Regions from separate parts of the Pelomonas lactea genome, predicted to be linked through region 1. Evidence: predicted binding sites of a transcription regulator. Region 1 holds the regulator's gene; the other holds the start of a gene.

Evidence for each region. The regulator FNR, encoded in region 1, switches genes on or off when oxygen is low (the NO sensors DNR and NnrR bind a similar motif). The targets are predictions, from matches to a motif close to TTGATNNNNATCAA.
Region 2: the regulator FNR is predicted to act here: its motif matches at 10,940-10,953, upstream of ACG04Q_RS21955 (OmpW/AlkL family protein).

Annotation. Positions count from the first base shown of each region.
Region 1 covers NZ_JBIGHX010000011.1:10,390-24,608, reverse strand. Annotated here, with positions in the region: gene ACG04Q_RS23915 (sensor histidine kinase) at 1-1,228, shown strand, start outside; gene ACG04Q_RS23910 (hypothetical protein) at 1,212-1,646, shown strand; gene ACG04Q_RS23905 (sigma 54-interacting transcriptional regulator) at 1,657-3,063, shown strand; gene ACG04Q_RS23900 (BON domain-containing protein) at 3,252-3,587, shown strand; gene fnr (fumarate/nitrate reduction transcriptional regulator Fnr) at 3,861-4,613, opposite strand; gene hemN (oxygen-independent coproporphyrinogen III oxidase) at 4,721-6,112, shown strand; gene ACG04Q_RS23885 (urease accessory protein UreH domain-containing protein) at 6,112-6,738, shown strand; gene icd (NADP-dependent isocitrate dehydrogenase) at 6,796-8,052, shown strand; gene ACG04Q_RS23875 (carboxymuconolactone decarboxylase family protein) at 8,180-8,551, shown strand; gene ACG04Q_RS23870 (APH(3') family aminoglycoside O-phosphotransferase) at 8,559-9,401, opposite strand; gene ACG04Q_RS23865 (NADP-dependent isocitrate dehydrogenase) at 9,543-11,777, opposite strand; gene ACG04Q_RS23860 (cold shock domain-containing protein) at 11,980-12,219, opposite strand; gene clpS (ATP-dependent Clp protease adapter ClpS) at 12,402-12,782, shown strand; gene clpA (ATP-dependent Clp protease ATP-binding subunit ClpA) at 12,779-14,219, shown strand, end outside.
Region 2 covers NZ_JBIGHX010000009.1:180,889-195,107, forward strand. Annotated here, with positions in the region: gene secD (protein translocase subunit SecD) at 1-506, opposite strand, end outside; gene yajC (preprotein translocase subunit YajC) at 566-889, opposite strand; gene ACG04Q_RS21910 (diguanylate cyclase domain-containing protein) at 1,057-2,766, shown strand; gene ACG04Q_RS21915 (DNA glycosylase AlkZ-like family protein) at 2,750-3,841, shown strand; gene ACG04Q_RS21920 (MFS transporter) at 3,841-5,070, shown strand; gene ACG04Q_RS21925 (aldo/keto reductase) at 5,067-6,068, opposite strand; gene ACG04Q_RS21930 (AraC family transcriptional regulator) at 6,226-7,128, shown strand; gene ACG04Q_RS21935 (hypothetical protein) at 7,246-7,452, shown strand; S-adenosyl-L-homocysteine riboswitch at 7,558-7,638, shown strand; gene ahcY (adenosylhomocysteinase) at 7,712-9,130, shown strand; gene ACG04Q_RS21945 (TlyA family RNA methyltransferase) at 9,137-9,883, shown strand; gene metF (methylenetetrahydrofolate reductase [NAD(P)H]) at 9,880-10,713, shown strand; gene ACG04Q_RS21955 (OmpW/AlkL family protein) at 11,071-11,688, shown strand; gene ACG04Q_RS21960 (TonB-dependent receptor plug domain-containing protein) at 11,768-14,101, shown strand.

The DNA of each region.
Region 1 (14,219 bases):
GCGGCAGTTCCTGGTGCTGGACGACGCCAGCCTGCGTGAGCGCTTTCGCGATGCCTCGCAGGGCGCGCGGGACGCCCAGGCGTCCCTTGCGGCGCTGATGCCCGATGCCACCGACCAACCGCTGTTCGCCGAGTGGCAGGCGCAGGCCGATGCGGCCTGGGAGGCCCTGCAGGGCGCCGGCCGCGCCCGCCCGGCCGCGCTGAAGCGGCTGACGCCCGTGTTCGCGCGGCTGCACCGCCTCAACGAGCTGCTGGCCGAGCGCGGTCAGCAGGCCATGGACCGCCGTGGCGACGCGGTGCTGGCGGAGCTGGAGCAGCAGCGCCGGCTCATTACCGGGCTGGTGCTGGGGGCCATCGCGTTGGCCGTGCTGCTGGGCCTGGGCTTCGGGCGCTGGCTGCTGCGGCCCCTCAGGCATGTCGAGGCGGCCATTGAGCGCCTGGGCGACAACCGCTTCGACGAGCCCGTGACCGTGCGCGGCCCGGCCGACATGCGCCGGCTCGGGCAGCAGCTGGAGTGGCTGCGCCAGCGGCTGGCGGCGCTGGAGTCCGACAAGACCCGCTTCGTGCGCCACATCTCGCACGAGCTCAAGACGCCGATGGCCTCCATTCGCGAGGGCGCGGCGCTGCTGCGCGACGGCGTGGCCGGGCCGCTGACGGCGGACCAGGCCGAGATCGTGCGCATCCTGGGCGACAACAGCGCCGCGCTGCAGCGCCAGATCGAAGACCTGCTGCACTACCAGACGCTGGCCTCCGGTTCGCAGCAGCTGCAGCGCCGCCCGGTCGCGCTGCACGCGCTGCTGCAGCGCGCGGCCGACGCCCAGCGGCTGCTGTGGCAGGCGCGCGGCCTGCAGCTGCGCGTGCAGGCCGAGCCCTGCACGGTGATGGCCGACGAGGAGAAGCTGGGCATCGTGCTGGCCAACCTGCTGGGCAATGCGGTGCGCTTCAGCCCGCCGGGCGGGGCCATCACGCTGGCGCTAGGGCAGGGCGGTGGCCGCGTGGCCATCGACTGCATCGACGCCGGCCCCGGCGTTGCCGCCGAGGACGCTGCGCACATCTTCGACCCCTTCTACCAGGGCCGCCACCAGGCACCCGGCGCGCGCCGCGGCAGCGGCATCGGCCTGTCCATCGTGCGCGAGATCGCGCAGGCGCACGGCGGCCGCTGCCGCCTGCTGCCCAGCGAACGCGGCGCCCATTTCCGACTTGAACTGCCTCATGAAACGACTGTCTGAAATCGCCCTCCTGTTGCTGCTGGCGGCCTGCCAGACGCCCCCGCCGGCCCCCGAGCCGCCGCGGCCCGCGCCGGTGTGCCCGGAGCCGCCGCCCGTGCCCGAGGTGCAGGCGCTGCAGGGCGTGCTCGCCACGGGCGAGGAGTTGCGCAAGGCCTTGTCGCTGGGCCGCAGCACCGCCGAGCTGGCGCAGGCCGCCGCGCAGGTGGAGGCGGTCGCCGCCTCCGCAGACCCGCTGGCCGAGCCGCTGAAGCCGCTGGCCGTGCAGCTGTCGCTGCGTCTGGCCGAGCAGCGCCGGCTGCAGGACAGCGTCGACAAGCTGACGCAGCAGCTGCGCGACAGCCAGCGCCGCAATGACCAGTTGAACGAGAAGCTTGAGGCGCTCAAGGTCATCGAGCAGACGCTGCCTGCCAAGCGTTGAGGAGTACCGCATGACCGCCCCCGCCGACATCCTCCTCGTCGACGACGACGCCGACCTGCTGCGCCTGATGACGATGCGCCTCACCGCCGCGGGCTACCAGGTGCAGGCCGTGGCCAGCGCCGAGGCCGCGCTGGCGCACCTGGCGGTGAAGCTGCCGTCGCTGGTCATCACCGACGTGCGCCTGCCGGGCCTGGACGGCCTGGCGCTGTTCGACGAGCTGCGCGCCAGCCACCCGTCGCTGCCGGTCATCCTGCTGACGGCGCACGGCAGCATCCCCGATGCGGTGGACGCGACGACGCGTGGCGCCCATGCCTACCTGACCAAGCCCTACGACGCCAAGGAGCTGCTGGCCAGGATCCAGCAGGCGCTGCGCGTCAACGCGCCCGGCCCGGCGCCGTTCGACGGCGATGGCGACTGGCGCCGCGAGATCATCAGCCGCAGCCCGCGCATGGCCGAGGTGCTGGCCGAGGCGCGGCTGGTGGCCGCCACCGACGCCAGCGTGCTCATCAGCGGCGACAGCGGCACCGGCAAGGAGCTGCTGGCCCGCGCGCTGCACCGCGCCAGCCCGCGGGCCGGCAAGCCCTTCATCGCGGTGAACTGCGGCGCCATTCCCGAGGCGCTGCTGGAGTCCGAGCTGTTCGGCCATGTGAAGGGCGCCTTCACCGGCGCGCAGGGCCACCGCCAGGGGCTGATCCCGGCGGCGCACGGCGGCACGGTATTCCTGGACGAGATCGGCGACATGCCGCTGGCGCTGCAGGTGAAGCTGCTGCGCGTGCTGCAGGAGCGCGTCGTGCGGCCGGTGGGCAGCAACGACGCGGTGGCGGTGGATGTGCGCGTGCTGTCGGCCACGCACCGCGACCTGGAGCTGGCGATGTCCGAGGGCCAGTTCCGGCCCGACCTGTACTACCGGCTCAACGTCGTGCGGCTGGCGCTGCCGGCGCTGGGCGAGCGCCGCGAGGATATCGCGCTGCTGGCGCAGCACTTCCTCGCCGCGCTGGCCGCGCGCCACCACAAGCGGGTGAAGGGCTTTGCGCCCGACGCGCTGGAGGCGTTGGTGACGGCGCCATGGCCCGGTAACGTGCGCCAGCTCTACAACGTCGTCGAGCAGGTCTGCGTGCTGGCGACGGCGCCGCTGGTGCCGCTGGCGCAGGTGCAGCGGGCGCTGCAGATGCCGTCGGCCGAGGTGCTGAACTACCAGCAGGCCAAGCAGCGCTTCGAGCGCGACTACCTGAACCGGCTGCTCAAGCTGACCTCCGGCCACGTCGCCGAGGCCGCGCGGCTGGCCGACCGCAACCGCACCGAGTTCTACCGCCTGATGCAGAAGCACGGGCTGGACCCGCAGCTGTTCCGCGATGACCCCCAAAGTGCGCTGTCGGATTTCGGCGACAGCAAAAGGCCCGGTGAATCAGGCACTTAGCCTGCGCGGCGCGCGGCCTGTCGCCGGGCGGCGACAGAATCGCCCGCCAGGCTCTGCCAGCCCGGCTCGCGAGCGACTTAAGTGGTTGATATGAAAGGAGAAGTCGGCGCTGGCACGGCTGTTGCGCTGAGGGCGTCGTGGTGCCGGTCCGGTGCCGCGTTCTATCCACGCATCCTCAGGAGATACGCATGCAACACGCTTCCACCTTCGCCCGCCTGCTGACCGCCGCCCTGACGGCAACGGCCCTGTCCACCGCCTTCGCCGCCGACCCGGTGCCGGCACCCGCCGGGCAGGCTCCGCAAGCCCAGCCCGCGGACGCCGCCGCTGTTGCCGCCCAGGCCGCGGCCGTGCTGCAGCAGGACAAGGACCTGCAGGCCCTGCCGCTGACCGTCAGCAGCACCGATGGCGGCGTCGTCATCGTGAAGGGCGCGGCCCCCAGCGCCGAACTGGCCCAGAAGGCCATCAAGCTCGTCGCCGCCGTCCCCGGCGTCAAGGAAGTGCGCAACGAGATCAAGGTCGGCTGACCCGCCACACGCCATTGACCTGCCGCCCCGCACCCGCGGGGCTTTTGCGTTTGAGGCCGAGCGCCGGGCCGCCACAAGCCGGCCCGTCTGGCGATGTGCGAGCGGGGCCACCCCCGCGAGCATCGCCGTCCCCTTGGGGGCTGAGGCCGGACACGACAAGTCCTGAGGACTTGTCGTGCCTGCCGAAGGGCAGCCGCTCCGTCGGCTGCGCGGTCTGCAAGACCGCCCGGGCTTGCCCGCGTTCAGCGGCAAGCGCGGGCGAGGGGCCTCAACTCAACACCGGCTGTTGTTGACCAGCGCCTGCAGCCCCGCCTGGTTCAGGATGCGCAGCTGCCGCTGCTTCACCTCCATCAGGCCCTCGTCCTGGAAGCGCGAGAACGTGCGGCTCACGGTCTCCAGCTTCAGGCCCAGGTAGCTGCCGATCTCCTCGCGCGTCATGCGCAGCACCAGGCTGGATGCCGAGAACCCGCGTGCCTGCAGCCGCTGTGTCAGGTTCAGCAGGAAGGCCGCCAGCCGCTCCTCGGCGCGCATGTTGCCCAGCAGCAGCATCACGCCATGGTCGCGCACGATCTCGCGGCTCATGATCTTGTGGAACTGGTGCTGCAGCACCGTGAACTCGCGCGACAGGCCCTCCAGCTGCGCGTAGGGGATCACGCAGACCGACGAGTCCTCCAGCGCGACGGCGTCGCAGTGGTGGTGGTCGCTGCTGATGCCGTCCAGCCCCAGCAACTCGCCAGCCATCTGGAAGCCGGTGACCTGGTCGCGCCCGTCCTCGCTGCCCACGCAGGTCTTGAAGAAGCCGGTGCGCACCGCGTACAGCGCCTCGAAGCGCTCGCCGTTGCGGAACAGGTGATCACCCCGCGCCACCGAGCGGCGCTTGGCGACCAGGCCGTCCAGCTGCTGCAGCTCGCCGGCGTTCAGGCCCACGGGCAGGCACAGCTCGCGCAGGTTGCAGCTGGCGCAGGCCACCTTCAACGGCTCGATGGCGGGCAGTGTCGACGGATCGGACGCGGGCGACGCACGCATCGGGCAGGGTTGGGTCGTCAGCATGAGGGACATTCTTCGCCAGGCGACCCGCCCCGGCCTTGACCTGCATCAAGGCCGGGGCGGGGCCGGCTCGGCACAGTGGCGACATGGCTGCTGTGACCGATAGACCTCCCCAACTCGAGCTTGCCGACCTGCTGCGCCGCCACGACGTGGCGGGGCCGCGCTACACGTCCTACCCGACGGCGGACCGTTTCGTCGAGGCCCACCAGGGCGCGCAACACCTGCAGGCGCTGCGACAGCGCGGCACGGTGCAGCCGCTGTCGGTCTACGTGCACATCCCGTTCTGCGAGCAGCTCTGCTACTACTGCGCCTGCAACAAGATCATCACCAAGCACCACGAGCGCGCCGCACCTTACCTGGCCGCGCTGGCCCGCGAGGTGGAGCTGGTGGCCGACGCGCTGGGTGGCCCGGCGCCGGTGTCGCAGCTGCACCTGGGTGGCGGCTCGCCGACCTTCCTGTCCGACGCGGAGCTCGGCGAGCTGATGGAGATGCTGCGCCGGCGCTTCAAGCTACTGCCGGGCGCCGAGCTGTCCATCGAGGTGGACCCGCGCACGGTGGACCAGGCCCGGCTGGCCCACCTGCGGCTGCTGGGCTTCAACCGGCTTTCGTTCGGCGTGCAGGACTTCGACGTCGCGGTACAGAAGGCGGTGCATCGCGTTCAGCCGCTGGAGCAGGTGGCCGCGCTGATGCAGCACGCCCGCGAACTGGGCTTCTCGTCCACCAACGTGGACTTGATCTACGGCCTGCCGCAGCAGACGCCCGTCAGCTTCGCCCGCACCATCGCGCAGGTGGCCGAGTTGCGGCCCGACCGCATCGCGATGTACGCCTACGCCCACCTGCCGCAGCGCTTCAAGCCACAGCGCCGCATCGTGGCCGAGCTGCTGCCGCCCGCGGGCGACAAGCTGGCCATGCTGTCCGGTGCCATCAGCGCGCTGCTGGGCGAGGGCTATGCCTACATCGGCATGGATCACTTCGCGCTGCCCGACGACCCGCTGGCCATTGCCAAGCGCCAGGGCCTGCTGCACCGCGGCTTCCAGGGCTACTCGACGCAGCCCGACTGCGACCTCGTGGGCCTGGGTGTGTCGGCCATCAGCCGCGTGGGCGCCACCTATGCGCAGAACGCCAAGACGCTGGAGGAATACGAAGACGCGCTGAACCAGCGGCAACTGCCCGTGCAGCGCGGGCTGGCGCTGACGCGCGACGACCTGCTGCGCCGTGCCGTCATCATGGCGCTGATGTGCCAGGGCCGCGTGGAGTATGAGTCCATCGCCGCGTCCTACCTCGTCGATGTGCCGAGCTACTTCGAGCCCGAGCTGGCACGGCTGGCACAGCTGGCGGGGCAGGGCCTCGTCGTGCTGGAGCCGGGCGCCATCCAGGTCACGCCGCTGGGCTGGTACTTTGTGCGCGCCGTCGCCGCGGTGTTCGACCGCTACCTGCAGGCTGACGCGAGCCGGGAGCGCTTCTCCAAGATCATCTGATGGCCGGTGACCTCGCGCTCGTCGTGTCGGCCACGCTGATGGGCCTGGCCGGCATGCCGCATTGCGCGGCCATGTGCAGCGCGCCCTGCGCGCTGGCGGGCGGGCAGCGGCCGGCGCGGCTGCTGGCCGGGCGGGTGCTGGGCTACACGGCGGGTGGCGTCGTTGCGGCGGCGTCGGCCGAGGCGCTGGCGCGGGCGTCGCAGAGCGTGGCGCTGCTGCAGCCCGCCTGGGCGCTGCTGCAGGCGGCGCTGCTGCTGTTCGGGCTGATGCTGTTGCTGCAGGGCCGCGTGCCGGCCTGGCTGGGCAGCGTGCGCTGGCGGCCGCAGCCGCGCCACGCGTTCGCCACCGGGCTGGCCTGGGTGGCCATGCCCTGCGGGCTGCTGCATGCGGCGCTGCTGCTGGCGGGGCTGTCGGGCTCGCCGCTGAGCGGCGGCGCGGCGATGGCGGGTTTTGCGCTGGCCAGCACGCCGGGGCTGGTGGTCGCGCCGCTGTGGCGCGCGCGGCTGCTCAAGCACGGGCCGGCCGGCGACGTGCTGGCGCTGCGGCTGGCCGGGCTGATGCTGGCGCTGGGCGCGGGCTGGGGGCTGGCGCATGGCGTGTGGCAGCGCGTCATGCTGGCCTGCTGACGCGGGCCATAAACTCGCCGCATCCTTGTCCTCGCATCGCTGCGAAAGCGCTACGCCATGTCCCATCACATCCAGGTGCCCGAAGGCGGCCAGAAGATCACCGTCAACGCCGACTTCTCGCTGAACGTGCCGCACAACCCCATCATCCCGTTCATCGAGGGTGACGGCACCGGGCTGGACATCACGCCGGTCATGCTGAAGGTCGTGGACGCCGCCGTCGCCAAGGCCTATGGCGGCGCCCGCAAGATCCACTGGATGGAGATCTACGCCGGCGAGAAGAGCACGCGCGTCTACGGCCCCGACGTGTGGCTGCCCGACGAGACGCTGCAGGCCGTGAAGGACTACATCGTCTCCATCAAGGGCCCGCTGACGACGCCGGTGGGCGGCGGCATCCGCTCGCTGAACGTGACGTTGCGCCAGGAGCTGGACCTGTACGTCTGCCTGCGCCCCGTGCAGTACTTCGACGGCGTGCCCAGCCCCGTGAAGGAGCCGCACAAGGTCGACATGGTCATCTTCCGCGAGAACTCGGAGGACATCTACGCCGGCATCGAGTACGAGGCCGGCAGCGACAAGGCGAAGAAGCTCATCGCCTTCCTGCGCGACGAGCTCGGCGCCAAGAAGCTGCGCTTCCCCGAGACCTCGGGCATCGGCGTCAAGCCGGTCAGCCGCGAGGGCACCGAGCGCCTGGTGCGCAAGGCCATCCAGTACGCCATCGACAACGACAAGCCGTCGGTCACGCTGGTGCACAAGGGCAACATCATGAAGTTCACGGAAGGCGCCTTCCGGGACTGGGGCTACGCGCTGGCGCAGAAGGAGTTCGGCGCCGAGCCCATCGACGGCGGCCCGTGGTGCCGCCTCAAGAACCCGCGCACCGGCAAGCTCATCACGGTGAAGGACGTCATCGCCGACGCCTTCCTGCAGCAGATCATCCTGCGCCCGGCCGAGTACAGCGTCATCGCGACGCTGAACCTCAACGGCGACTACATCTCCGACGCGCTGGCCGCGCAGGTGGGTGGCATCGGCATCGCGCCGGGCGCCAACATGAGCGATTCGGTGGCGATGTTCGAGGCCACGCACGGCACGGCGCCCAAGTACGCCGGCAAGGACTACGTGAACCCCGGCTCCTCCATCCTGTCCGCCGAGATGATGCTGCGCCACATCGGCTGGACCGAGGCGGCCGATCTCATCATCTCGTCAATGGAAAAAGCCATCCAGAGCAAGCGGGTCACCTACGACTTCGCGCGGCTGATGGACGGCGCGACGCAGGTGTCGTGCTCGGGCTTCGGGCAGGTCATGGTCGACTGCATGGAGTGATGCCGGCGGGCATCGCCCGCGGCCCCACACGCAAGCCCATCGCCGGTGACGTCGATGGGCTTCTTGCCTTCTGAACCGGCGCGGTCCGCGGCTCGCTAAGCTGCACGGCAAGCACGAAGGAGCCCTCATGGAACTCGATCCCCAAGGCCTGGCGACGCGCCGCGCGGTGCTGGGCGATGCCTACGTCGACGCCGCGCTGGCCAAGGTCACGCCGTTCACCGCACCGCTGCAGGAGCTGGTCACCCGCCATGCCTGGGGCAACACCTGGCAGCGCGACGGCATCGACCTGCGCACGCGCAGCATCGTCACCGTCAGCATGCTGGTGGCGCTGGGCCGAACGCACGAGCTGAAGACGCATGTGCGCGGCGCGCTGAACAACGGCGTGACGGTCGAGGAGCTGCAGGAGATCTTCCTGCACGCGAGCGTCTACTGCGGCTTTCCGGCGGCCGTGGATGCGTTCCGGGCCGCGGCCGAGGTGGTCGACGGCGCCGGCGGCTGACGGCTGCTCAGAAGCATTCGTCCAGGCACAGGTAGAAGTCCAGCCGGCGGTGATCCGGCCGCGCGATGCCGTAGGCGGGGAACAGCGCCCGCTGCGCGGCCGCGCCGAACTCGCCCAGGCAGTTCCACAGGATGGCCAGGTCCTGGTAGCGGTCGGCCACGCCCAGGCGGCCCACGTCGATGAGTCCGGTGAGGCGCAGCTCGTCGTCGAGCAGCAGGTTGTCCAGCGAGTAGTCGCCATGCGTGACGACCGCGTCGACCGTGCGCGGCCGCAACCGCTGCAGCGCGTCCCACACGTCCTGCGGCGTCCAGCCCCGGCGTGCGTCGTCGAAGTCGTCGGCGTCGATGAGCCCTGCCGCCAGACGCTCGTGCGCTTGTGCAAGGCGTTGCTCCAGCGGTGACTGGAACGGGCACAGCGCCGCGGGCAGCGCATGCAGCCTCGCCAGCGCCTGGGCCAGCGCAGCGACGATGTCCGGTGCCCGCGACGGGTGGTGCTGCAGCCACTCGTAGGCGGTGCGGCCCGGGATGGCCCGCGTCAGCAGCCAGGCCTGGTTGCCGCTGCACTCGAAGTGCACCGGCATGCCCACGGGCATCTGGGCCGCCAGCCAGCGCAGCCGGGCCAGTTCGTCGACCAGCGCGGCGGCGGCCTGGCCGCGGCCGTGCTTCAGGTACAGGTCCGGCGCGCCGTCACGCGTGATGCGGTAGACGGCCGCACCGGCTTCGCCGACAAGGTTGCGGCGCCAGCGGGCGCCGTCCAGTCGCGCCGTGAGGCTGGGCGGCAGCGTGGGCGGCCGGGCGGACTTCTCCCGGCCGGGCGTCGGCGGCAGGGGTGGTGCGGCGTGTCGCGTCATGGAGCGGGTGGGTGGCGGCGCAAGGCGCGCAGGCGGGGCTGCACGTCTGCGCTGCGAGCAGCGGCGTGCAGCGGGCAGAAAAAGGGGCGCCAGAGGCGCCCCTTGTCAGTTCAGTCGGTCCAGTCGGTCCCGCGCGGGCCGTCAGCCCAGCGCCGCCAGCGCGGCGTTGAACGTCGCGCTCGGGCGCATGACGACGTCCAGCTTGGCTGCGTCCGGCAGGAAGTAGCCGCCGATGTCCACCGGCTTGCCCTGCACCGCCTTCAGCTCTTCGGCGATCTTGGCCTCGTTGGCGGCCAGCGTCTCGGCCACGGCCTTGAACTTGGCGGCCAGATCGGCGTCTTCCGTCTGCGCCGCCAGTTCCTGGGCCCAGTACAGCGTCAGGTAGAAGTGGCTGCCGCGGTTGTCGATCTCGCCAGTCTTGGGGCTGGGGCCCTTGCCGTTGTCCATCAGCTTGCCGGTCGCGGCATCCAGCGCCTTGGCCAGCAGCTTCGCCTTGGCATTGCCGGTCTTCAGGCCCAGCTCTTCCAGGCTCACGGCCAGCGCCAGGAACTCGCCCAGCGAATCCCAGCGCAGGTGGTTTTCTTCCACCAGCTGCTGCACGTGCTTCGGGGCCGAGCCGCCGGCACCGGTTTCGTACATGCCGCCGCCGGCCATCAGCGGCACGATGGACAGCATCTTGGCCGACGTGCCCAGTTCCATGATGGGGAACAGGTCGGTCAGGTAGTCGCGCAGGATGTTGCCGGTGGCGCTGATGGTGTCCAGGCCGCGGATCACGCGCTCCAGCGTGTAACGCATCGCGCGCACCTGGCTCATGATCTGGATGTCCAGGCCGGTGGTGTCGTGCTCGTGCAGGTACATCTTGACCTTGCGGATCAGCTGCGCCTCGTGCGGGCGGTAGCTGTCCAGCCAGAAGACCACCGGCATGCCCGAATTGCGCGCGCGGTTGACGGCCAGCTTGACCCAGTCGCGGATGGCGGCGTCCTTGCACTGGCACATGCGCCAGATGTCACCCTGCTCGACGTTCTGGCTCAGCAGCACCTCGCCCGTTTCCAGGTCGGTGATGTTGGCGACGCCGTCCTCGGTGATCTCGAAGGTCTTGTCGTGCGAGCCGTATTCCTCGGCCTGCTGGGCCATCAGGCCGACGTTGGGCACCGTGCCCATGGTCTTGGGGTCGAACGCGCCGTGCCACTTGCAGAAGTTGATGATCTCCTGGTAGATGCGGGCGAAGGTCGACTCGGGCATCACGGCCTTCACGTCCTTCAGGCGGCCGTCGGCGCCGTACATCTTGCCGCCGCTGCGGATCATGGCGGGCATGGAGGCGTCCACGATGATGTCGTTGGGCGAGTGGAAGTTGGTGATGCCCTTGGCCGAGTCCACCATCGCCAGCTCGGGGCGGTGCTCGTGGCAGGCGTGCAGGTCGCGCTTGATCTCGTCCTGCTTGGCGCTCGGCAGCGTGGCGATCTTGGTGTAGAGGTCCACCATGCCGTTGTTGACGTTCACGCCCAGCTCGTCGAACAGCTTGCCGTGCTTCTCGAACGCCTCGCGGTAGAAGATGCGCACGCAGTGGCCGAACACGATGGGGTGGCTCACCTTCATCATGGTGGCCTTCACGTGCAGCGAGAACATCACGCCGGTCTTGCGCGCGTCCTCGATCTCCTTCTCGTAGAAGGCCAGCAGCGCCTTCTTGCTCATGTACATGGAGTCGATGACCTCGCGGTCCAGCAGCGAGACCTTGGGCTTGAGCACAATGGTCTTGCCGCTCTTCGTGATCAGCTCCATCTTCACGTCGCGGGCGCGGTCCAGCGTCATGGACTTTTCGCCGTGATAGAAGTCGCCGTCATGCATGTGCGACACGTGCGAGCGCGAGGCCTGGCTCCACTCGTCCATGCGGTGCGGGTTCTTGCGCGCGTAGGCCTTGACGGCCTTGGGCGCGCGGCGGTCGGAGTTGCCCTCGCGCAGCACCGGGTTCACGGCAGAGCCGATGCACTTGTTGTAGCGGGCGCGGATGTCTTTTTCTTCGTCGGTCTCCGGCTTCTCGGGGAAGTTCGGGATCGCGTAGCCCTTGTCCTGCAGTTCCTTGATGGCGGCCTTCAACTGCGCCACAGACGCGCTGATGTTGGGCAGCTTGATGATGTTGGCCTCGGGCTTGAGCGTCAGCTTGCCGAGTGCGGCCAGGTTGTCCGGCACGCGCTGCGCTTCGGTCAGCAACTCGGGGAACTGGCCCAGGATGCGGCCGGCCACCGAGATGTCGCTGGTGACGACATCGATCCCAGCCTGCGCCGCAAAGCGCTGAACGACCGGCAGCAGCGAGGCAGTCGCCAGGCGGGGGGCTTCATCGGTCAGGGTGTAGACGATCTTGGGCGTTTCGGCGGTCATGAGGGTGTTCCGGTGAATGTCGAATCTCTGCAGCGCGCAGTCTCACGGCGCGCGCGCAAGGTGTGAACTCTAGCAAGCCATGCGTGGGAGCTGCCGCACAAGCCTTCGCCGAGGCAGCGGCGCCTTGCTCCAACGCAAAAGCCCCGCAGGCCGTCGGGGCCTCGGGGCTGGCGGGTTGCCGGGGCGGCCCGGCGGGCGGGGGTCAGGAGGCCTGCGGTTGTTCCAGGCCGCGGGCCGCTTCCATCGGCGTGATGTTCTGCGCGAGCTGGCCTTTGGGGCCCTGCACCAGGTCGAACTGCACCTGGCTGCCCTGCTTCAGCGTCCGGAAGCCTTCCATCTGGATCGCCGAAAAATGGGCGAAGACGTCATCGCCGCCGGCATCCGGCTCGATGAACCCAAAGCCCTTGGCATCGTTGAACCACTTGACTTTGCCCAGCGCCATCATCTTGTCTCCGTTCTTTGTGGCACCTCCCCAAGGAGGCGGACGAGATTCTGGTAGCGCGACAAAAAGCGTCAATTCGGGACCTTCCCGGCCGGGTTCACCCGAACCTGCTTGCAATTTCGGGGGATGCCGCCAAGTGCCTGCAAGTCGGTGGGGGATACCCCCGTCGATAGAATCGACCCATGCCTGTGTTCCCCGTTTTTTCACCGCGAAACCAGTCGGCTCCGCCCCCGCCCACGCCTCCGTTGAGGCCCGGCAAGGACGAGGGCGACGGGGCCGTCGTCGTCGAGCGCCAGACGCAGAAAACCGAGCCGCCGCGGCTCTACCAGGTGCTGCTGCTGAACGACGATTTCACCCCGATGGAGTTTGTAGTCATGGTTCTGCAGGAATTTTTCCGGCATGACCTGGATACGGCGACGCAGATCATGCTCAAAATCCACCACGAGGGTCGCGGGGTTTGCGGTGTGTTCACCAAGGACGTCGCCGCGACCAAGGTGGAGTTGGTACTGGCCGCCTCCCGGCGTGCTGGCCACCCCCTGCAGTGCATTATGGAGGCCGCATGATTGCGCAAGAGCTTGAAGTCAGTTTGCACATGGCGTTCGTCGAGGCGCGCCAGCAGCGGCACGAATTCATCACCGTCGAGCACCTGCTGCTCGCGCTGCTGGACAACCCTAGTGCCGCCGAAGTGCTGCGCGCCTGCGCCGCCAATCTGGACGATCTGCGCAAGAGCCTGACGCAGTTCATCAAGGAAAACACGCCCATGGTGGGCGGCAGTGACGAGGTGGACACGCAGCCCACGCTGGGCTTCCAGCGCGTCATCCAGCGCGCCATCATGCATGTGCAGAGCACCGGCAGCGGCAAGAAGGAAGTGACCGGCGCCAACGTGCTCGTCGCCATCTTCGGCGAGAAGGATTCGCACGCGGTGTACTACCTGCACCAGCAGGGTGTCACGCGCCTGGACGTCGTCAACTTCATTGCCCACGGCATCAAGAAGTCCGACCCCGAGCCGCCCAAGGCGCCCGAAGGCCAGCAGCAGGGCCAGGAAGGGGAGCGCGAGGAAGGCGAGGGCGCCAGCGCCAAGGCGTCGCCGCTGGAGCAGTTCACGCAGAACCTGAACCAGCAGGCCAAGGACGGCAAGATCGATCCGCTGATCGGCCGCGAGTCCGAGGTCGAGCGCGTCGTGCAGGTGCTGTGCCGCCGCCGCAAGAACAACCCGCTGCTGGTGGGCGAAGCCGGCGTGGGCAAGACAGCCATCGCCGAAGGCCTGGCCTGGCGCATCACCGAGGGCGAAGTGCCCGAGGTGCTGGCCGATTCCGTCGTCTATTCGCTGGACATGGGCGCGCTGCTGGCGGGCACCAAGTACCGCGGCGACTTCGAGCAACGCCTGAAGGCGGTGCTGAAGGCGCTCAAGGAGCAGCCGCACGCCATCCTGTTCATCGACGAGATCCACACGCTGATCGGCGCTGGCGCGGCGTCGGGCGGTACGCTGGACGCCAGCAACCTGTTGAAGCCGGCGCTGTCGTCGGGCCAGATGAAGTGCATCGGGGCGACGACGTTTACCGAGTACCGCGGCATCTTCGAGAAGGACGCGGCGCTGAGCCGGCGCTTCCAGAAGGTGGACGTGGCCGAGCCGTCGGTCGAGCAGACCATCGAGATCCTGAAGGGGCTGAAGAGCCGCTTCGAGGAGCACCATTCCGTCAAGTACGCGCTGGGCGCGCTGCAGGCCGCAGCCGAGTTGTCGGCCAAGTACATCAACGACCGCCACCTGCCCGACAAGGCCATCGACGTCATCGACGAGGCAGGTGCCGCGCAGCGCATCCTGCCCAAGAGCAAGCAGAAGAAGACCATCACGCGCGCCGAGGTGGAAGACATCGTCGCCAAGATCGCGCGCATCCCGCCCGCGTCCGTCAACAGCGACGACCGCAGCAAGCTCAAGACGCTGGACCGCGACCTGAAGAGCGTCGTGTTCGGACAGGACCCGGCCGTCGATGCGCTGGCCG
Region 2 (14,219 bases), on a different contig from region 1:
CGGATGTTCTTCTCGCGCAGCATGGAGCGCACGTCGCCCGTCAACGCCTCGGCCTTCTTCGTGAGGGCCGCCTTCATGTCCACCTGCATCAGGAAATGCACGCCGCCGCGCAGGTCCAGGCCCAGGTACATGGGGTTGGCATGCAGCGCCGTCAGCCACTGGGGCGAGCGCGACAGCAGGTTCAGCGCGACGATGTAGCTCGGCTCGTTGGCGTCGGGGTTCAGGGCCTTGTTGATCGCATCCTTGGCCTTGAGCTGCGTGTCGGTATCGCCGAAGCGGGCCTTGATGGAACTGCCGTCGAACTGCACGTAGTCCGCCGTGACGCCGGCCTGCTGCAGTGCGGCCTCGATGCGGGACTGCAGCGTCTGGTCGACCTTGACGGTGACCTTGGCGCTGGACACCTGCACCGCAGGCGCCTCGCCGAACAGGTTGGGCAGCGTGTAGAGAGTGCCGATCAGCAGCGCGACGAGCAGGATCGCGTACTTCCAGAGCGGATAGCGGTTCATGGGACTTCCTTGTCAGCGCCCGGACGGCGTGGTGGCCCGGGAGGTGGGCGCGCGGCCGTTTACTTCAAGCTTCCCTTAGGGAGAACCTGGGTGATGGCGCTGCGCTGCAGCTGCAGCTCGACACCGCTGGCGACCTCGATATGGACAAAGCTGTCGCCCAGCTTGCTGACCTTGCCGACGATGCCGCCGGCCGTGACCACTTCGTCGCCCTTGGCCAACGCCTCGATCATGGCCTTGTGCTCCTTCTGGCGCTTCATCTGCGGCCGGATCATGACGAAATAGAGCACAACGAACATCAGCACCAGCGGCAGCATGCCAAGCAGGCCGGATTCAGGGCTGGCGGCCGGAGCGGCGGCCTGGGCGTAGGCGTTGGAGATGAACACGATGATTTCCTTGAGGGTCGGGCGGCCGGGGCCACCGCAAAACAACCTTGAATTCTAGTGCGCCGCCGCCCGGCATCCCGGCGGGCGGCGCCAGGGGATGGGCCGCCACCGCCCGGGCCTGCTAACCTGCGCCCGTCCCACCGCCCGCCCCACGCCGAGCCCTGCCCTTGATCCCGAGGACGCTGACCGACCGCCTGAGCCTGCGCAGCCTGCTGACCCTGCCGCCCGTGCTGCTGGTGCTCGGGCTGGCGCTGCCGGCGGGGCTGCTGTGCTGGCAGGCCGCCCGCGACAGCGTGGAGCAGCTGTCCGGCCGGCTGGCAGCCGAGGCCGCAGGCCGCATCGCCGTGTCGCTGGAGCGCCAGCTGGGCGGCGCCGAGGCCGTGCTGGAGACGGCCGCGCCCACCGGGCTGCCGGCACCCGACAACCTCGAACGCGAGCGCGAGCTGCTGCGCGAGCGCTTCTGGCTGGCCACCTCGGTTCACCTGGCGCAGAACAACTACGTCTATTACGGCGACCGCCGCGGCCGCTTCATCGGGCTGTGGCGTTTCTCCGAGCACGAGGCCGAGCTGCGCCTGCGCACCGCCGACACCGGCCCGCGCACGCTCTATCGGTTCAGCGGCATCAACGGCGCGCTGCGCTCGCCCCTGACGGAGGAACAGGTGTTCGACCCGCGCGAGCGGCCCTGGTTCCAGCGCACGCTGGCGTCGCCCGCCGCGCTGGGCTGGACGCCGGTGTACGTGGACTTCAAGACCCAGGACCTGGTCGTCACGCGCACCAAGCGCGTGCTGAACGACGCCGGCGAGCCCGAGGGCGTGGCCGCCACCGACGTGTCGCTCAAGCAACTGGGCACGCTGCTGGCGCGTCAGACGCTGGGCGAGGATGCCGTGGCGATGGTCGTGGAGCCGGACGGCGGCCTGGTGGGCGTGTCGCGCGGCGCCTACCTGAGCGGCCCGCAGGACCGCCTCAACGCCGCCCGCAGCAGCGACGCGCTGGTGGCCCGCAGCTTCGACGCGGTGCAGCGTGAAGCCCGCTCGCGCACGGCCGGCACCTTCAGTTTCGAGGACGGGGACGGCCGCGCCGTGCAGGTCAGCCACGTCCGCCTGGACCCGGCGCTGGGGCTGGACTGGCGCGTCATCGTGGCCGCGCCGCGCAGCAGCTTCCTGTCCGGCGTGCAGCAGGGCTTCATGCAGGCTGCGGTGCTCGCGGGCATCGCGGCGCTGGCGGCGCTGGCACTGGGCTGGGCGGCGTTGCACCTGGTCACGCGCGAGCTGCGCCGGCTGACCGACGCGGCCCGACGCGTGGGCGACGGCGTGCTGGACGCGCCGCCCGACGCCGGCCGCACCGACGCGCTGGGCGACCTGGCACGCGGCCTGGCCGACATGCAGACCCGGCTGCTGACCGACCAGCTCACCGGCCTGTCCAACCGCAGCGCCATCCTGCACCGCATCGACGACCGCATCCTGCAGCATCGCCGCCGCGGCGACCGCTGGCCGTTCGCCATCATGCGCGTGACGCTGCGCAGCCTGGGCGACGTCAACGCCCGGCTGGGCCACGGCGTGGGTGACGCGGTGTTGAAGGAGGCCGGCCAGCGGCTGCGCGCCGGCGTGCGCATCGGCGACATCGTGGCTCGCTACGGCGGCGATGAGTTCCTGCTGCTGCTGGAGTCCGTCGACAACCGCGCCGACGCCGAGGCCGCCCGCACCCACCTGGAAGCCGCGATGCAGCTGCCGCTGCCCAGCCTGGCCAGCGTGGCCAGCGTGGCCGACGCGCCGTCGCCCGGCGCCGGCTTCGGCGTCGCCCTCTACCCCGACGATGGCCAGGACGCCCAGACACTGCTGCGCCACGCCCACGCCGATCTGCATGCCCACACCCGTTGACCTTGCCGCCCTGCGCCGCCACGCCGTGGCGCGCAGCCTGTTCGCGCCGACGACGCTCGTCAAGGCCGTCGAGAGGCTGGGCGGCTTTGTGCAGGCCGACCCGCTGCGCGCCCCGGCGCGCGCGCAGGACCTGACGCTGCGCCACCGCGTCAAGGGCTACCGGGCCGGCGACCTGGAGCGCCGCTACCCGCGGCTGGACCTGCAGGAAGACTTCTTCATCAACTACGGCTTCGTGACACCCACGCTGCGCGCGCTGATGCATCCGCGCACGGCCCGGCTCGCGTGGGACGCACCGCGCTGGAAGCTGGCCGACGCCGTGCTGGCGGAGGTACAGCGGCTGGGCGAAGCCCACCCCGCCGACGTCGACGCCGCGCTGGGCCACGGGCCGGTGAAGAACTGGTTCGGCGGCAACAGCCGGCTGTCCACCGAGCTGCTGGACGGGCTGCACTTCCGCGGCCACCTGGACGTCGTGCGGCGCGACAGCGGCACGCGCGTCTACCGGCTCGCGCAGCCCTGGCAACCGCATCCCGACCCGCAGGCCGCGATGGACGCGCTGGCCGACGTGGTGATCCAGAAGTACGCGCCGCTGCCGGCCGGCAGCCTGTCCACGCTGATCAGCATGCTGGCCAGCGGCGCGCGCCAGTGGCAGGAGCTGCGCAAGCCGACGCTCGCACGCGCCAGGGAGCGCCTGGCCGGCGCGCGCGTGGATGGCGTCGACTGGTACTGGCCCGCGGGCGAGGACCCGGCACGCGGCTGGCGCGTCCCGGCCCAGGTGCGGCTGCTGGCGCCGTTCGACCCAGTCGTCTGGGACCGCCGCCGCTTCGAGCTGCTGTGGGGTTGGGCCTACCGCTTCGAGGCCTACACCCCGGCGGCCAAGCGCGTGCGCGGGCACTACGCGCTGCCGCTGCTGTGGCGGGATCAGGTCGTCGGCTGGGCAAATGCCGGCGTGAAGGGCGGCGAGTTGAAGGTCGAGTGCGGCTACGTGGCCGGCAGGGCGCCACGGGATGCCGCGTTCAAGGACGCGCTGGCGGAAGAGATCGACCGCCTGCACGTCTTCCTGGGGCTCGGCGGCTGATGCTGCTCGACGTCGGCCCGCTGCGCCGCAACCTCGCCTTCCGCCGCCTCTTCGCCAGCCAGTTCATCTCCGGGCTGGGCACCATGGTCAGCTATGTGGCCGTGCCGTGGCAGCTGTACGAGCTGACGCATTCCAACGCCCAGGTGGGCCTGCTGGGCCTGGTGCAGCTGATCCCCGTCGTCGCCTGCGGCCTGCTGGGCGGCGCGGTGGCAGACCGGGTGGACCGCAAGCGGCTGCTGATCGGCTCCGAGGCGCTGATGGCGCTGTGCCTGCTGGGGTTGCTGGCGAATGCGCTGGGCGCGGCACCCAGCGTGCTGGCCATCTACGCGCTGGTGGCCGTGCTGCAGGGCGCCAGCGGCTTCCACCGGCCGGCGCTGGAGGCGCTGACGCAGAAACTCGCGAGGCCCGAGGAGTTTTCGGCCGTCGCGGCGCTTTCCTCGGTGCGCGGTACGGTGGGCATGGTGGCCGGGCCCGCGCTGGCCGGGCTGCTGCTGGCGAAGTGGGGGGCCGTCGGCGCGTACGTCTTCGACGGCGTCACCTTTCTCGCCGCGCTGTTCTTCATCGCGCGCATCCCGCGCGACGCGATCGGCACGGTGGACACGCCGGGCGGGCGCCCGCACCTGCTGGCCGATCTGGCCGAAGGGCTGCGTTTCGCATGGAAGCGGCCCGTGCTGATGGGCACCTACATCGTCGACATCGTCGCGATGGCGTTCGCCTTCCCGGTCGCGCTGTTCCCGGCGATGGCGGCGGCCGACGGCCGCACCGAATCGGTCGGCTGGCTGCTGTCGGCGATGTCGGTGGGCGCACTGCTGATCGGCCTGTTCAGCGGCTGGACCGGCAAGGTCAGCCGCCACGGCCGCGCCGTCGTCATCGCGGCGGCGGTGTGGGCGCTGGGCATCGTGGCGCTGGGCTTTGCGCCCGGCCTGCTGCTGGGCCTGGCCTGCCTGGCCGTGGCCGGCGCGGCGGACATGGTCAGCGGCGTGTTCCGCGGCACGATCTGGAACGAGACCATCCCGAACACGCTGCGCGGCCGGCTCGCCGGCATCGAGATGATCAGCTACCTGACCGGGCCGCTCATCGGCAACGCACGGGCCGGCTTCATGGCCGATGCCTGGGGCGTGGCGCCGGCGATCTGGGTCGGCGGCTCGATCTGCCTGGTGGGCGTCATCGCAACGGGCTTGTGCCTGCCGCGGTTCTGGGCCTACCGCAGCGCGGCCGCGTCGACCTAGACGTTGACCGCCCCCATCTGCGCTGCCGGGTAACGCGTGCCGGCGATGGCATGACGCTGCAGCAGCGCCGCAATGCGCTCGCGCCGGCCGTCGTCCAGCTGGATGCCGGCGGCCCGCGCGTTCTCGTCCAGGCGTTTGACGCTGCGCGTGCCGGGGATGGGCACGATGTCGTCGCCCCGGTCCAGCAGCCAGGCCAGTGCAAGCTGGGCGGGCGTGCAACGCCATTCCTCGGCCAGCACAGCCAGCGAATCGGCGAGCGCGAGGTTGTGGTCGAGGTTCTCGCCCTGGAAGCGCGGGTGGATGCGGCGGCGGTCGTCCGCGGCGAGCTGGTCGGCCGAACGAATGGCGCCGGTCAGGAAGCCGCGGCCCAGCGGGCTGTAGGGCACCAGCGCAATGCCCAGCTCGCGGCAGGTGGGCAGGACCTCGGCCTCGACGTCGCGGCTCCACATCGAATACTCCGTCTGCACGGCGGCGATGGGGTGCACGGCGTGCGCGCGGCGGATCGTCGCGGCCGAGGCTTCGGACAGCCCGAGGTGGCGCACCTTGCCGGCCTTCACCAACTCGGCCATCGCGCCGACGGTCTCCTCGATGGGTACGGTCTTGTCGACGCGGTGCTGGTAGTAGAGGTCGATGTGGTCCACGCCCAGCCGGTCCAGGCTCGCATCGCAGGCCTGGCGCACGTAGGCCGGGCTGCCGTCGATGCGGGTGACGGCGCCGTCCGTGCTGCGCACATGGCCGAACTTGGTGGCCAGCACGACCTCGCCGCGGCGCGCCAGCAGCAGGCGCCGCAGCAGCCGCTCATTGGCGCCGATGCCGTACATGTCCGCGGTGTCGAGAAAGTTGATGCCGATGTCCAGCGCACGGTTCAGCACCGCCAGCGACTGCTCGTCGTCCGCCGGGCCGTAGAAATCGGACATGCCCATGCAGCCCAGGCCCAGGGCAGAGACCTCGGGGCCGGTGGTGCCGAGGCGGCGGCGGGGGAAGTGGGTTTGCGTCATCACGGAACTCCTTGCGTGCATCGTCAACGGAATGGCGGCAGCTTAGGAAACGCGTGCCGCTGCCGCCCAGCACAAAGCTGGCGCATGATTGCCCGATCCTCCGCGCCCTCGGCCGGCTTCGCCCCGGAGCCACCGCTGCGTTTGCACAATCGGCCGCATGCCAACCGACGACGACCTCCAGGCCCTGCGCGCGCGCACCGTTGCGCTTGCGCTGGCGCATGCGCCTGCCGACGGGCACCACGCGACCGCCCTGCCCTGGCTGCGGCTGATCCGCGCCAGCGCGCCGGCGTTGCCGGTGCCGGCCATCTATGAACCCGGCCTGGTGCTGGTGCTGCAGGGCCGCAAGCAGGCGCGGCTGGGCGACCGCGTCGTCGACTACGACGCCATGCAGTGCCTGCTGGTGCCGGTGACGGCGCTGCCGCGCGGGCAGGTCGTGGAGGCCAGCCTCGACAAACCCTATGTCTGCCTGCGGCTGAGCTGCGAGACGCAGGCGCTGGCCGAGCTGCTGCTGGACGGCGACGCGGCCACGGACGCTGCGGGCGCCGACGCCGGCCTGCACGTCGCGCCGGTCACCGCGCCGCTGCTGGACGCCGCGCAGCGGCTGCTGCAGCTGCTGCACAGCCCGCAAGACCTCAAGACGCTGGCGCCGCTGGTGCAGCGCGAGATCTTCTACCGGGTGCTGACGGGGCCGCTGGGCCCGCGGCTGCGCGCGCTGGCGCAGGGCGACGGCATGGCACGCCGGCTCAACCGCGTCATCGAGCAGCTGACGCGCCGCTTCGCCGAGCCGCTGTCCATCGCCGAGCTGGCGGCGCTGGCGCACATGAGCCCGTCGACGCTGCATCAGCGCTTCAAGCAGCTGACCGCGCTGTCGCCGCTGCAGTTCCAGAAGTCGCTGCGGCTGCAGCACGCGCGCCGGCTGATGCTGGCCGATGGGCTGGACGCCGCGAGCGCCGCGCACCGCGTCGGCTACGAGAGCCCGTCGCAGTTCAGCCGCGAGTACCGGCGCCTGTTCGGTGCACCGCCGCGCATGGACGTGGGCCAGCTGCGCGGCGGCGGCTGAGGTGGGCCTGTGTCAGCACCGGCGCTGATACAGGCCCTGCCGGCGCCCACCACGCTGTGCCTTGGCGGACCTGCGGCCGCTGCCTATCGTGGCAAGCACTCACCGATGGACCGCCCGATGCCACCCGCCACCCTGCAACCCGCCCACTCTCCCCTGCCCCTGGCGCCCCTCCGCTGGCTTGCAGGGTGGGCGCGGTGCTGGCGGCGCGACGACGCGCCGGCACCGACGGACCTGCACGGCGTGACGGACCTCGCCGGCCTGGAGCGGCGTCTGCGCCAGCTGGAGCGCGGGCGGCCGGACCGCTTCGCGCCTCTGCCGCGCTGAAGCGTCTTGAGGTCGGCGAAGTTCGGCGCCCCGCGCGACGATTTGTTGGCACCCGGCGGCACCGGTGGATTGCCACGACACCGGGCGGGCTGGATAGAATCTGCGGCTTCCGAGGAGCGTTGCAACCTCAGCACCCCTTGAGGCCAGGCTCGGAATGTTGACCCCCTGCAACCGCGCTCACCCGCTGACCTTAGGTCGGGGTGAGGCCTGAACTCCCCCGCACCCGTCGTCAGCGGCTTCATTCCCTGAAGGAGCCGACATGACCGCCAACCTCCCCGCCCACATCGTCAAGGACCTGTCGCTGGCCGACTGGGGCCGCAAGGAAATCAAGATCGCCGAGCACGAGATGCCGGCGCTGATGGCCATCCGCAAGGAGTACGCCGCGTCGCAGCCGCTCAAGGGCGCGCGCGTCGCCGGCTCGCTGCACATGACCATCCAGACGGCCGTGCTGGTGGAGACGCTGCAGGCGCTGGGCGCCGAAGTGCGCTGGGCCAGCTGCAACATCTTCTCGACGCAGGACCACGCCGCCGCCGCGCTGGCTGCCGTCGGCACGCCCGTGTTCGCCTACAAGGGCGAGACGCTGGAAGACTACTGGGACTACACCCACCGCATCTTCGAGTTCGCCGGCAAGGGTGAGCCGGGCGAAGGCCCCAACATGATCCTGGACGACGGCGGTGACGCGACGCTGCTGATGCACCTGGGCCAGAAGGCCGAGAAGGACCTGTCCGTGCTGGCCAACCCCGGCAGCGAGGAAGAGCGCATCCTGTTCGCGGCGATCAAGAAGAAGGTCGCCGAGGACGCCACCTGGTACACCCGCAAGAGCGCCGAGATCATCGGCGTGACGGAAGAGACCACCACCGGCGTGCACCGCCTGAAGGAAATGGCCGCCAAGGGCACGCTGCTGTTCCGCGCCATCAACGTGAACGACAGCGTCACGAAGAGCAAGTTCGACAACCTCTACGGCTGCCGCGAATCGCTGGTGGACGGCATCAAGCGCGCCACCGACGTGATGGTGGCCGGCAAGATCGCCGTCGTGGCCGGCTACGGCGACGTGGGCAAGGGCTCGGCACAGGCGCTGCGCGCGCTGTCGGCCCAGGTCTGGGTGACCGAGATCGACCCCATCTGCGCGCTGCAGGCGGCGATGGAAGGCTACCGCGTCGTGACGATGGAGTACGCCGCCGACAAGGCCGACATCTTCGTGACCACGACCGGCAACAAGAACGTCATCCGCCACGAGCACATGGCCGCGATGAAGAACAACGCCATCGTCTGCAACATCGGCCACTTCGACAACGAGATCGACGTCGCGTCGCTCGAGAAGTACCAGTGGGAAGAGATCAAGCCGCAGGTCGACCACGTCATCTTCCCGGACGGCAAGCGCATCATCCTGCTGGCCAAGGGCCGCCTGGTGAACCTGGGCTGCGGCACGGGCCACCCGAGCTACGTGATGAGCTCGTCGTTCGCCAACCAGACCATCGCGCAGATCGAGCTGTTCGCGCACAAGGACAACTACAAGGTCGGCGAGGTCTACGTGCTGCCCAAGCACCTGGACGAGAAGGTCGCCCGCCTGCAGCTGACCACGCTGAACGCGCAGCTGACCGAGCTGACCGAAGAGCAGGCCGCCTACATCGGCGTGGACAAGGCCGGCCCCTACAAGCCGGACACCTACCGCTACTGATCGCCGATGCGCGCTGACCAGCTCCTCGTCGCCCAGGGCCTGGCCCCGACCCGCTCGGTGGCCCAGCGCCTCATCAGCAACGGCGCCGCTGAATGGGCCTCGCCCACCGGCTGGGCCACCCTGAAGAAGGCCGGCGAGGACCTGCCCGAGACCGCGCAGCTGCGTGTCACCGATGACGCGGAGCTGCGCTACGTGTCGCGCGGCGGGCTCAAGCTCGAAGGCGCGCTGGACCGCACGGGTTTCGACGTCTCGCACCACACGGTGCTGGACGTCGGCCAGAGCACCGGCGGCTTCACCGACTGCCTGCTGGCCCGCGGGGCGCGCCATGTCGTCGGCGTGGATGTGGGCCATGGCCAGCTGCATGCGCGGCTGCGGGCCGAACCGCACGTGACGGCGCTGGAAGGCGTGCACGTGCGCGAGCTGGGGGCGTTGCGAGCGCACGCGCCCACGGGCGGCTTCTCGCTGATCGTGGGCGACCTGAGCTTCATCTCCATGGTGGGCAGCCTGCCCGAGCTGCTGCCCTGGCTGGAGGCGCACGGCCACCTGCTGGTGCTGATCAAGCCGCAGTTCGAGCTGGGCCCGCAGGCGCTGGACAAGCGCGGCCTCGTCAAGGACGAGGCCGACTACCCCCGCCTGGAAGCCCGCGTGCGGCTGGCCTGCACGGCACTGGGCCTCCAGGTGCTGGACTACTTCGACAGCCCCATCACCGGCGGTGATGGCAACCGCGAATTCTTTCTACACGCGTCCCGATGAACACGCCCGTCTCCTTCGAATTCTTCCCGCCCAACACGCCCGTGGGCGTCGAGAAGCTCAAGACCGTCGTGCAGGAGCTGGGCGCGCTCAAGCCCCAGTACTTCAGCGTGACCTACGGCGCCGGCGGCTCCACGCGCGACAAGACGCTGTCGGCGGTGATGGACATCGCCGGCGCCGGCTTCGACGCCGCGCCGCACCTCAGCTGCGTGGGCTCCACGCGCGAGAACATCGCCGAGATCCTGGCCACCTACCGCGAGCGCGGCATCCGCCGCGTCGTCGCGCTGCGCGGCGACCTGCCCAGCGGCACGGCCACGGCGGGCGAGTTCCGCTACGCGTCGGAGCTGGTCAGCTTCATCCGCGAGACCCAGGGCAAGGACTGGCACATCGAGGTGGCCGCCTACCCCGAGACGCACCCGCAGCAGCGCTATGCCGCGCGCGACCTGCAGCACTTCGCCGACAAGATGCGCGCCGGCGCCGATGGCGCGATCACGCAATTCTTCTTCAACGCCGACGCCTACTTCCACTTCGTCGACGAGGCGCGGCGCCTGGGCGTCACGCAGCCGATCACGCCGGGCATCATGCCCTTCCACAACTACGGCCGCATTGCGCAGTTCGCGCAGCGCGACGGCATCGAGATCCCGCGCTGGGTGCAGATGAAGATGGAAGGCTTCATGGACGACGCGGCCAGCATCCGCGCGTTCGGCCTGGATGTGGTCACCAAGCTGTGCGAGCGCCTCATCGCCGGTGGCGCGCCGGGCATCCACTTCTACACGCTGAACCAGAGCGCGCTGACGCTGGCGTTGTGCCAACGCCTCGGCAAGAACAGTTGACCCCTCGCCCCGCCCGCCCCGCTGAACGCGGGCGGTCCGGTCGGTCTTGCAGACCGCGCAGCCGACGGAGCGGCTGCCCTTCGGCAGGCACGACAAGTCCTCAGGACTTGTCCTGTCCGGCCTCAGCCCCCAAGGGGACGGCGATGCTTGCCGGATCGACCGGCAAGCACATCGCCCACGGCGGGCCGGCTAGGGAGCGGCCCGTCGCTCGGCCCGCTCACAAAGCTTGATCCACCGCAAGCTGCAGCACTGACCGCCGCGCCGCCGCGCGCGACCTTGTGTTGCCTCAAATCGCGCCGGGCGTCCGGCGCGTTCAATGACTTCATCGGGACACGTCCCATTCACCAGGAGTCATTGATGAAGTTCTCCCCCGCCCTCCGCCTGGCCGCCATCGCTGCCGCCGCTGTCTTCGCCCTGCAACCCGCGCAGGCCGAGGAGGGTTCGCTGATGGTCCGCGTGCGCGCGCTGCACCTGGACTCGGCCAACAAGGACAGCACCGGCCTGGGCCTGTCCATCAACAACAAGACGTTCCCCGAGGTCGACTTCAGCTACTTCATCACGCCCAACATCGCGGCCGAGCTGATCCTGACCTACCCGCAGAAGCAGAAGCTGTACTCCAACGGCACCGAGATCGGCTCGCTCAAGCACCTGCCGCCCACGCTGACGCTGCAGTACCACTTCGCCCCCAACGCCACCTTCCGCCCCTACGTGGGCGCCGGCGTGAACTACACGAACTTCTCGTCCGTCGAGTTCGCGCCCGCGGTGCAGGCGGCGCTCAAGCCCGGCATCAAGCACAACAGCTTCGGCCTGGCCGCCCAGATCGGCGCCGACGTGGAGATCACGAAGGGCACCTACCTGAACTTCGACCTGAAGAAGGTGAACCTGGGCACGACCGTCTATTCCAACGGTGCATCGGCCGGCAAGTTCAAGGTCAACCCGACGCTGGCCAGCGTGGGCCTGGGCTGGCGGTTCTGATCACACCGCTCGCGGGCGCTCATGTAAATGAGCGCTTTACGTGAGCAGGTGTTAACGGGCTCCGCAAGAATGCGCGGCCATGAGCCGCCTCCTCCTCGCGCTGGCCGCGCCCTGTCTCTGCGCCGTCAGCCTGCCGGGTGTGGCCCAGGCCCCGACGCCCACCCCGCCTGCCCCAGCGGCCACGCCGGCCACGCCGGCCGCACCGGCCGCACCGGCTGCGGCGCCGGCACCGGCCGCCACGGGCAACAAGCTGGACCGCGTGGAGGTCAGCAGCGGCCCGACGGCCAACAGCCGTCGCCGCAACAGCACGGCCAGCAAGATCGTCATCGAACGCGAGGACCTGGAGAAGTACGGCGACGTCGTGCTGGGCGACGTGCTGCGCCGGCTGCCGGGTGTGACGCTGGGCGGCCGCCCTGGCCGTGGCGGCGACATCCGCATGCGCGGCATGGGCGGCGGCGCCACGCAGATCCTCATCGACGAGGAGCGCCCGCCGCCGGGCTTCGCCGTGGAGGACTTGCCGCCCGACCAGATCGAGCGCATCGAGATCTACCGCGCCCCCACCGCCGCCACCGGCACGCGGGCCATTGCGGGCACCATCAACATCGTGCTGCGCGAGCCGCTGCAGAAGTCCAACCACGAGGTGCGCGTGGGCCTGGGCTGGGACCGCAACGAGCCGCAGGCCGACGCCAGCTGGACCCGCAACCTCAAGTGGGGCGGCCCCAACAACGACGAGTTCGTCGGCGCCATCTCCACGAACGGCGCCGTGCGCCGCTTCTTCAACAACGTCGACTCGGGCAATCGCCGCACGGACACGCAGACCGGCGAGGTCGTCGAGCAGAACACGCAGCTCGGCACCAGCGAGAACCAGAACACCAGCCTGAACGGCAACGCCCGGCTGCGCTGGAAGTACAGCGACACGCTGAGCTTCAACCTGACGCCGTCGTTCTTCCTGTCGCAGAGCGACGGCAGCAGCCAGTTCAACTCCGAGGGCACGCGGTTTCGCGACGTGCATACCCAGAACGACGCGCGCAACCACCATCTGCGCCTAAACATGTCGGCCGACTACCGGCCCCAGCTGGGTGAGAGCTTCAACCTGCGGCTGGGCACCGGCACCACCAAGAACACCCGCCGCAGCGACCGCCGCGACACGCAGACCCTGGCCGGCGTCACCACCGACCGCGCGCAGCAGGACCGCAGCACGGTGGAGGAAGACCAGACCAGCCTCGGCGGCCGCTGGAGCCTGAAGACCGCCCAGGAGCACCAGTGGGTCACCGGCGCCGAGGCCGAGCGCAGCCAGCGCACGCAGGTGGTGGACACGCTGGTCAACGGCGCGCCGCTGCCGGGCCTGGCGCGCTTCGGCAACCTGCTGGCCTCGCGCAACGAGCGCTTCGCGGCCTTCACGCAGGACGAGTGGAGCCCCAGCAAGCAGTGGGCGTTCTACGCGGGCCTGCGCTACGAGCGCATCGCCACCACGGCCGCCGCGGCGGGCATGCTGCCCGAGACGCGCAACGTCTCGCAGGTCACCTCGCCGCTGTTCCACATCCTCTGGAAGCCCGCAGCCTTCCCCAAGGACCAGGTGCGCCTGGCGCTCACGCGCAGCTACCGCGCGCCCAACCTCAACGACCTGGTGGCGCGCCCCACCATCAACACCACCTACCCCGACGGCCCCAACTACCAGACCCACGCCGACCGCGCCGGCAACCCGGCCCTGAAGCCCGAGCTGGCCACCGGCGCCGACCTCAGCCTGGAACACTGGCTGCCCACCGGCGGCATCATTTCGGGCAGCGCCTTCCTGCGCGACATCAAGAACCTGATCCGCAGCGACGTGCAGCTGGAGACGGTGAGCTGGGACAGCGCGCAGCGCTGGGTCAGCCGGCCGCGCAACCTCGGCCGCGCGCAACGCATGGGGATGGAGTTCGAGTTCAAGGCCCGCATGGACGAGCTGTGGGAGGACGCGCCGGCCGAGCTGCAGATGATGCTGCTGCGCTTCAACGCCGCCGTCTTCAAGAACAGGGTGCAGGGCCTGCCGGGCAACAGCAACCGCATCGACCAGCAGCCGCGCGGCAGCCTGAACTTCGGGCTGGACCACCGCTGGAAGGCCTGGGGGCTGAGCTTCGGCAGCGGCTTCAACGTGAACTACGTGCCCGCCAGCCGCGAGCAGGTGACCGAGACGCTGCGCCGCGACCAGACGGCCCGCCACCAGTTCGACGCCTACCTGTCCTGGAGCAGCGGCTCGGTGCGCGACGGCATCAACTGGCGGCTGTCCATGGCCAACCTGCTGCCGCGCGACGCCGAGGACAGCTCGGTGGGCACCAGCATCAACAGCGTCACCCAGCGCGAGTACCTGACCGAGAGCTGGTCGCGCAACAAGACCTTCCGGGTCATCTCGCTGCGCGCCGACATGCGGTTTTGAAGGCGCCCCTCGCCCAGACCCGCTCTGCTGAACGCAGGCGCGTCTAGGCGGTCCCCCGAGGGGACGGCGATGCAAGCGGCATTGAGCCGCTTGCACATCGCCTGCGGGCCGGCTTGGG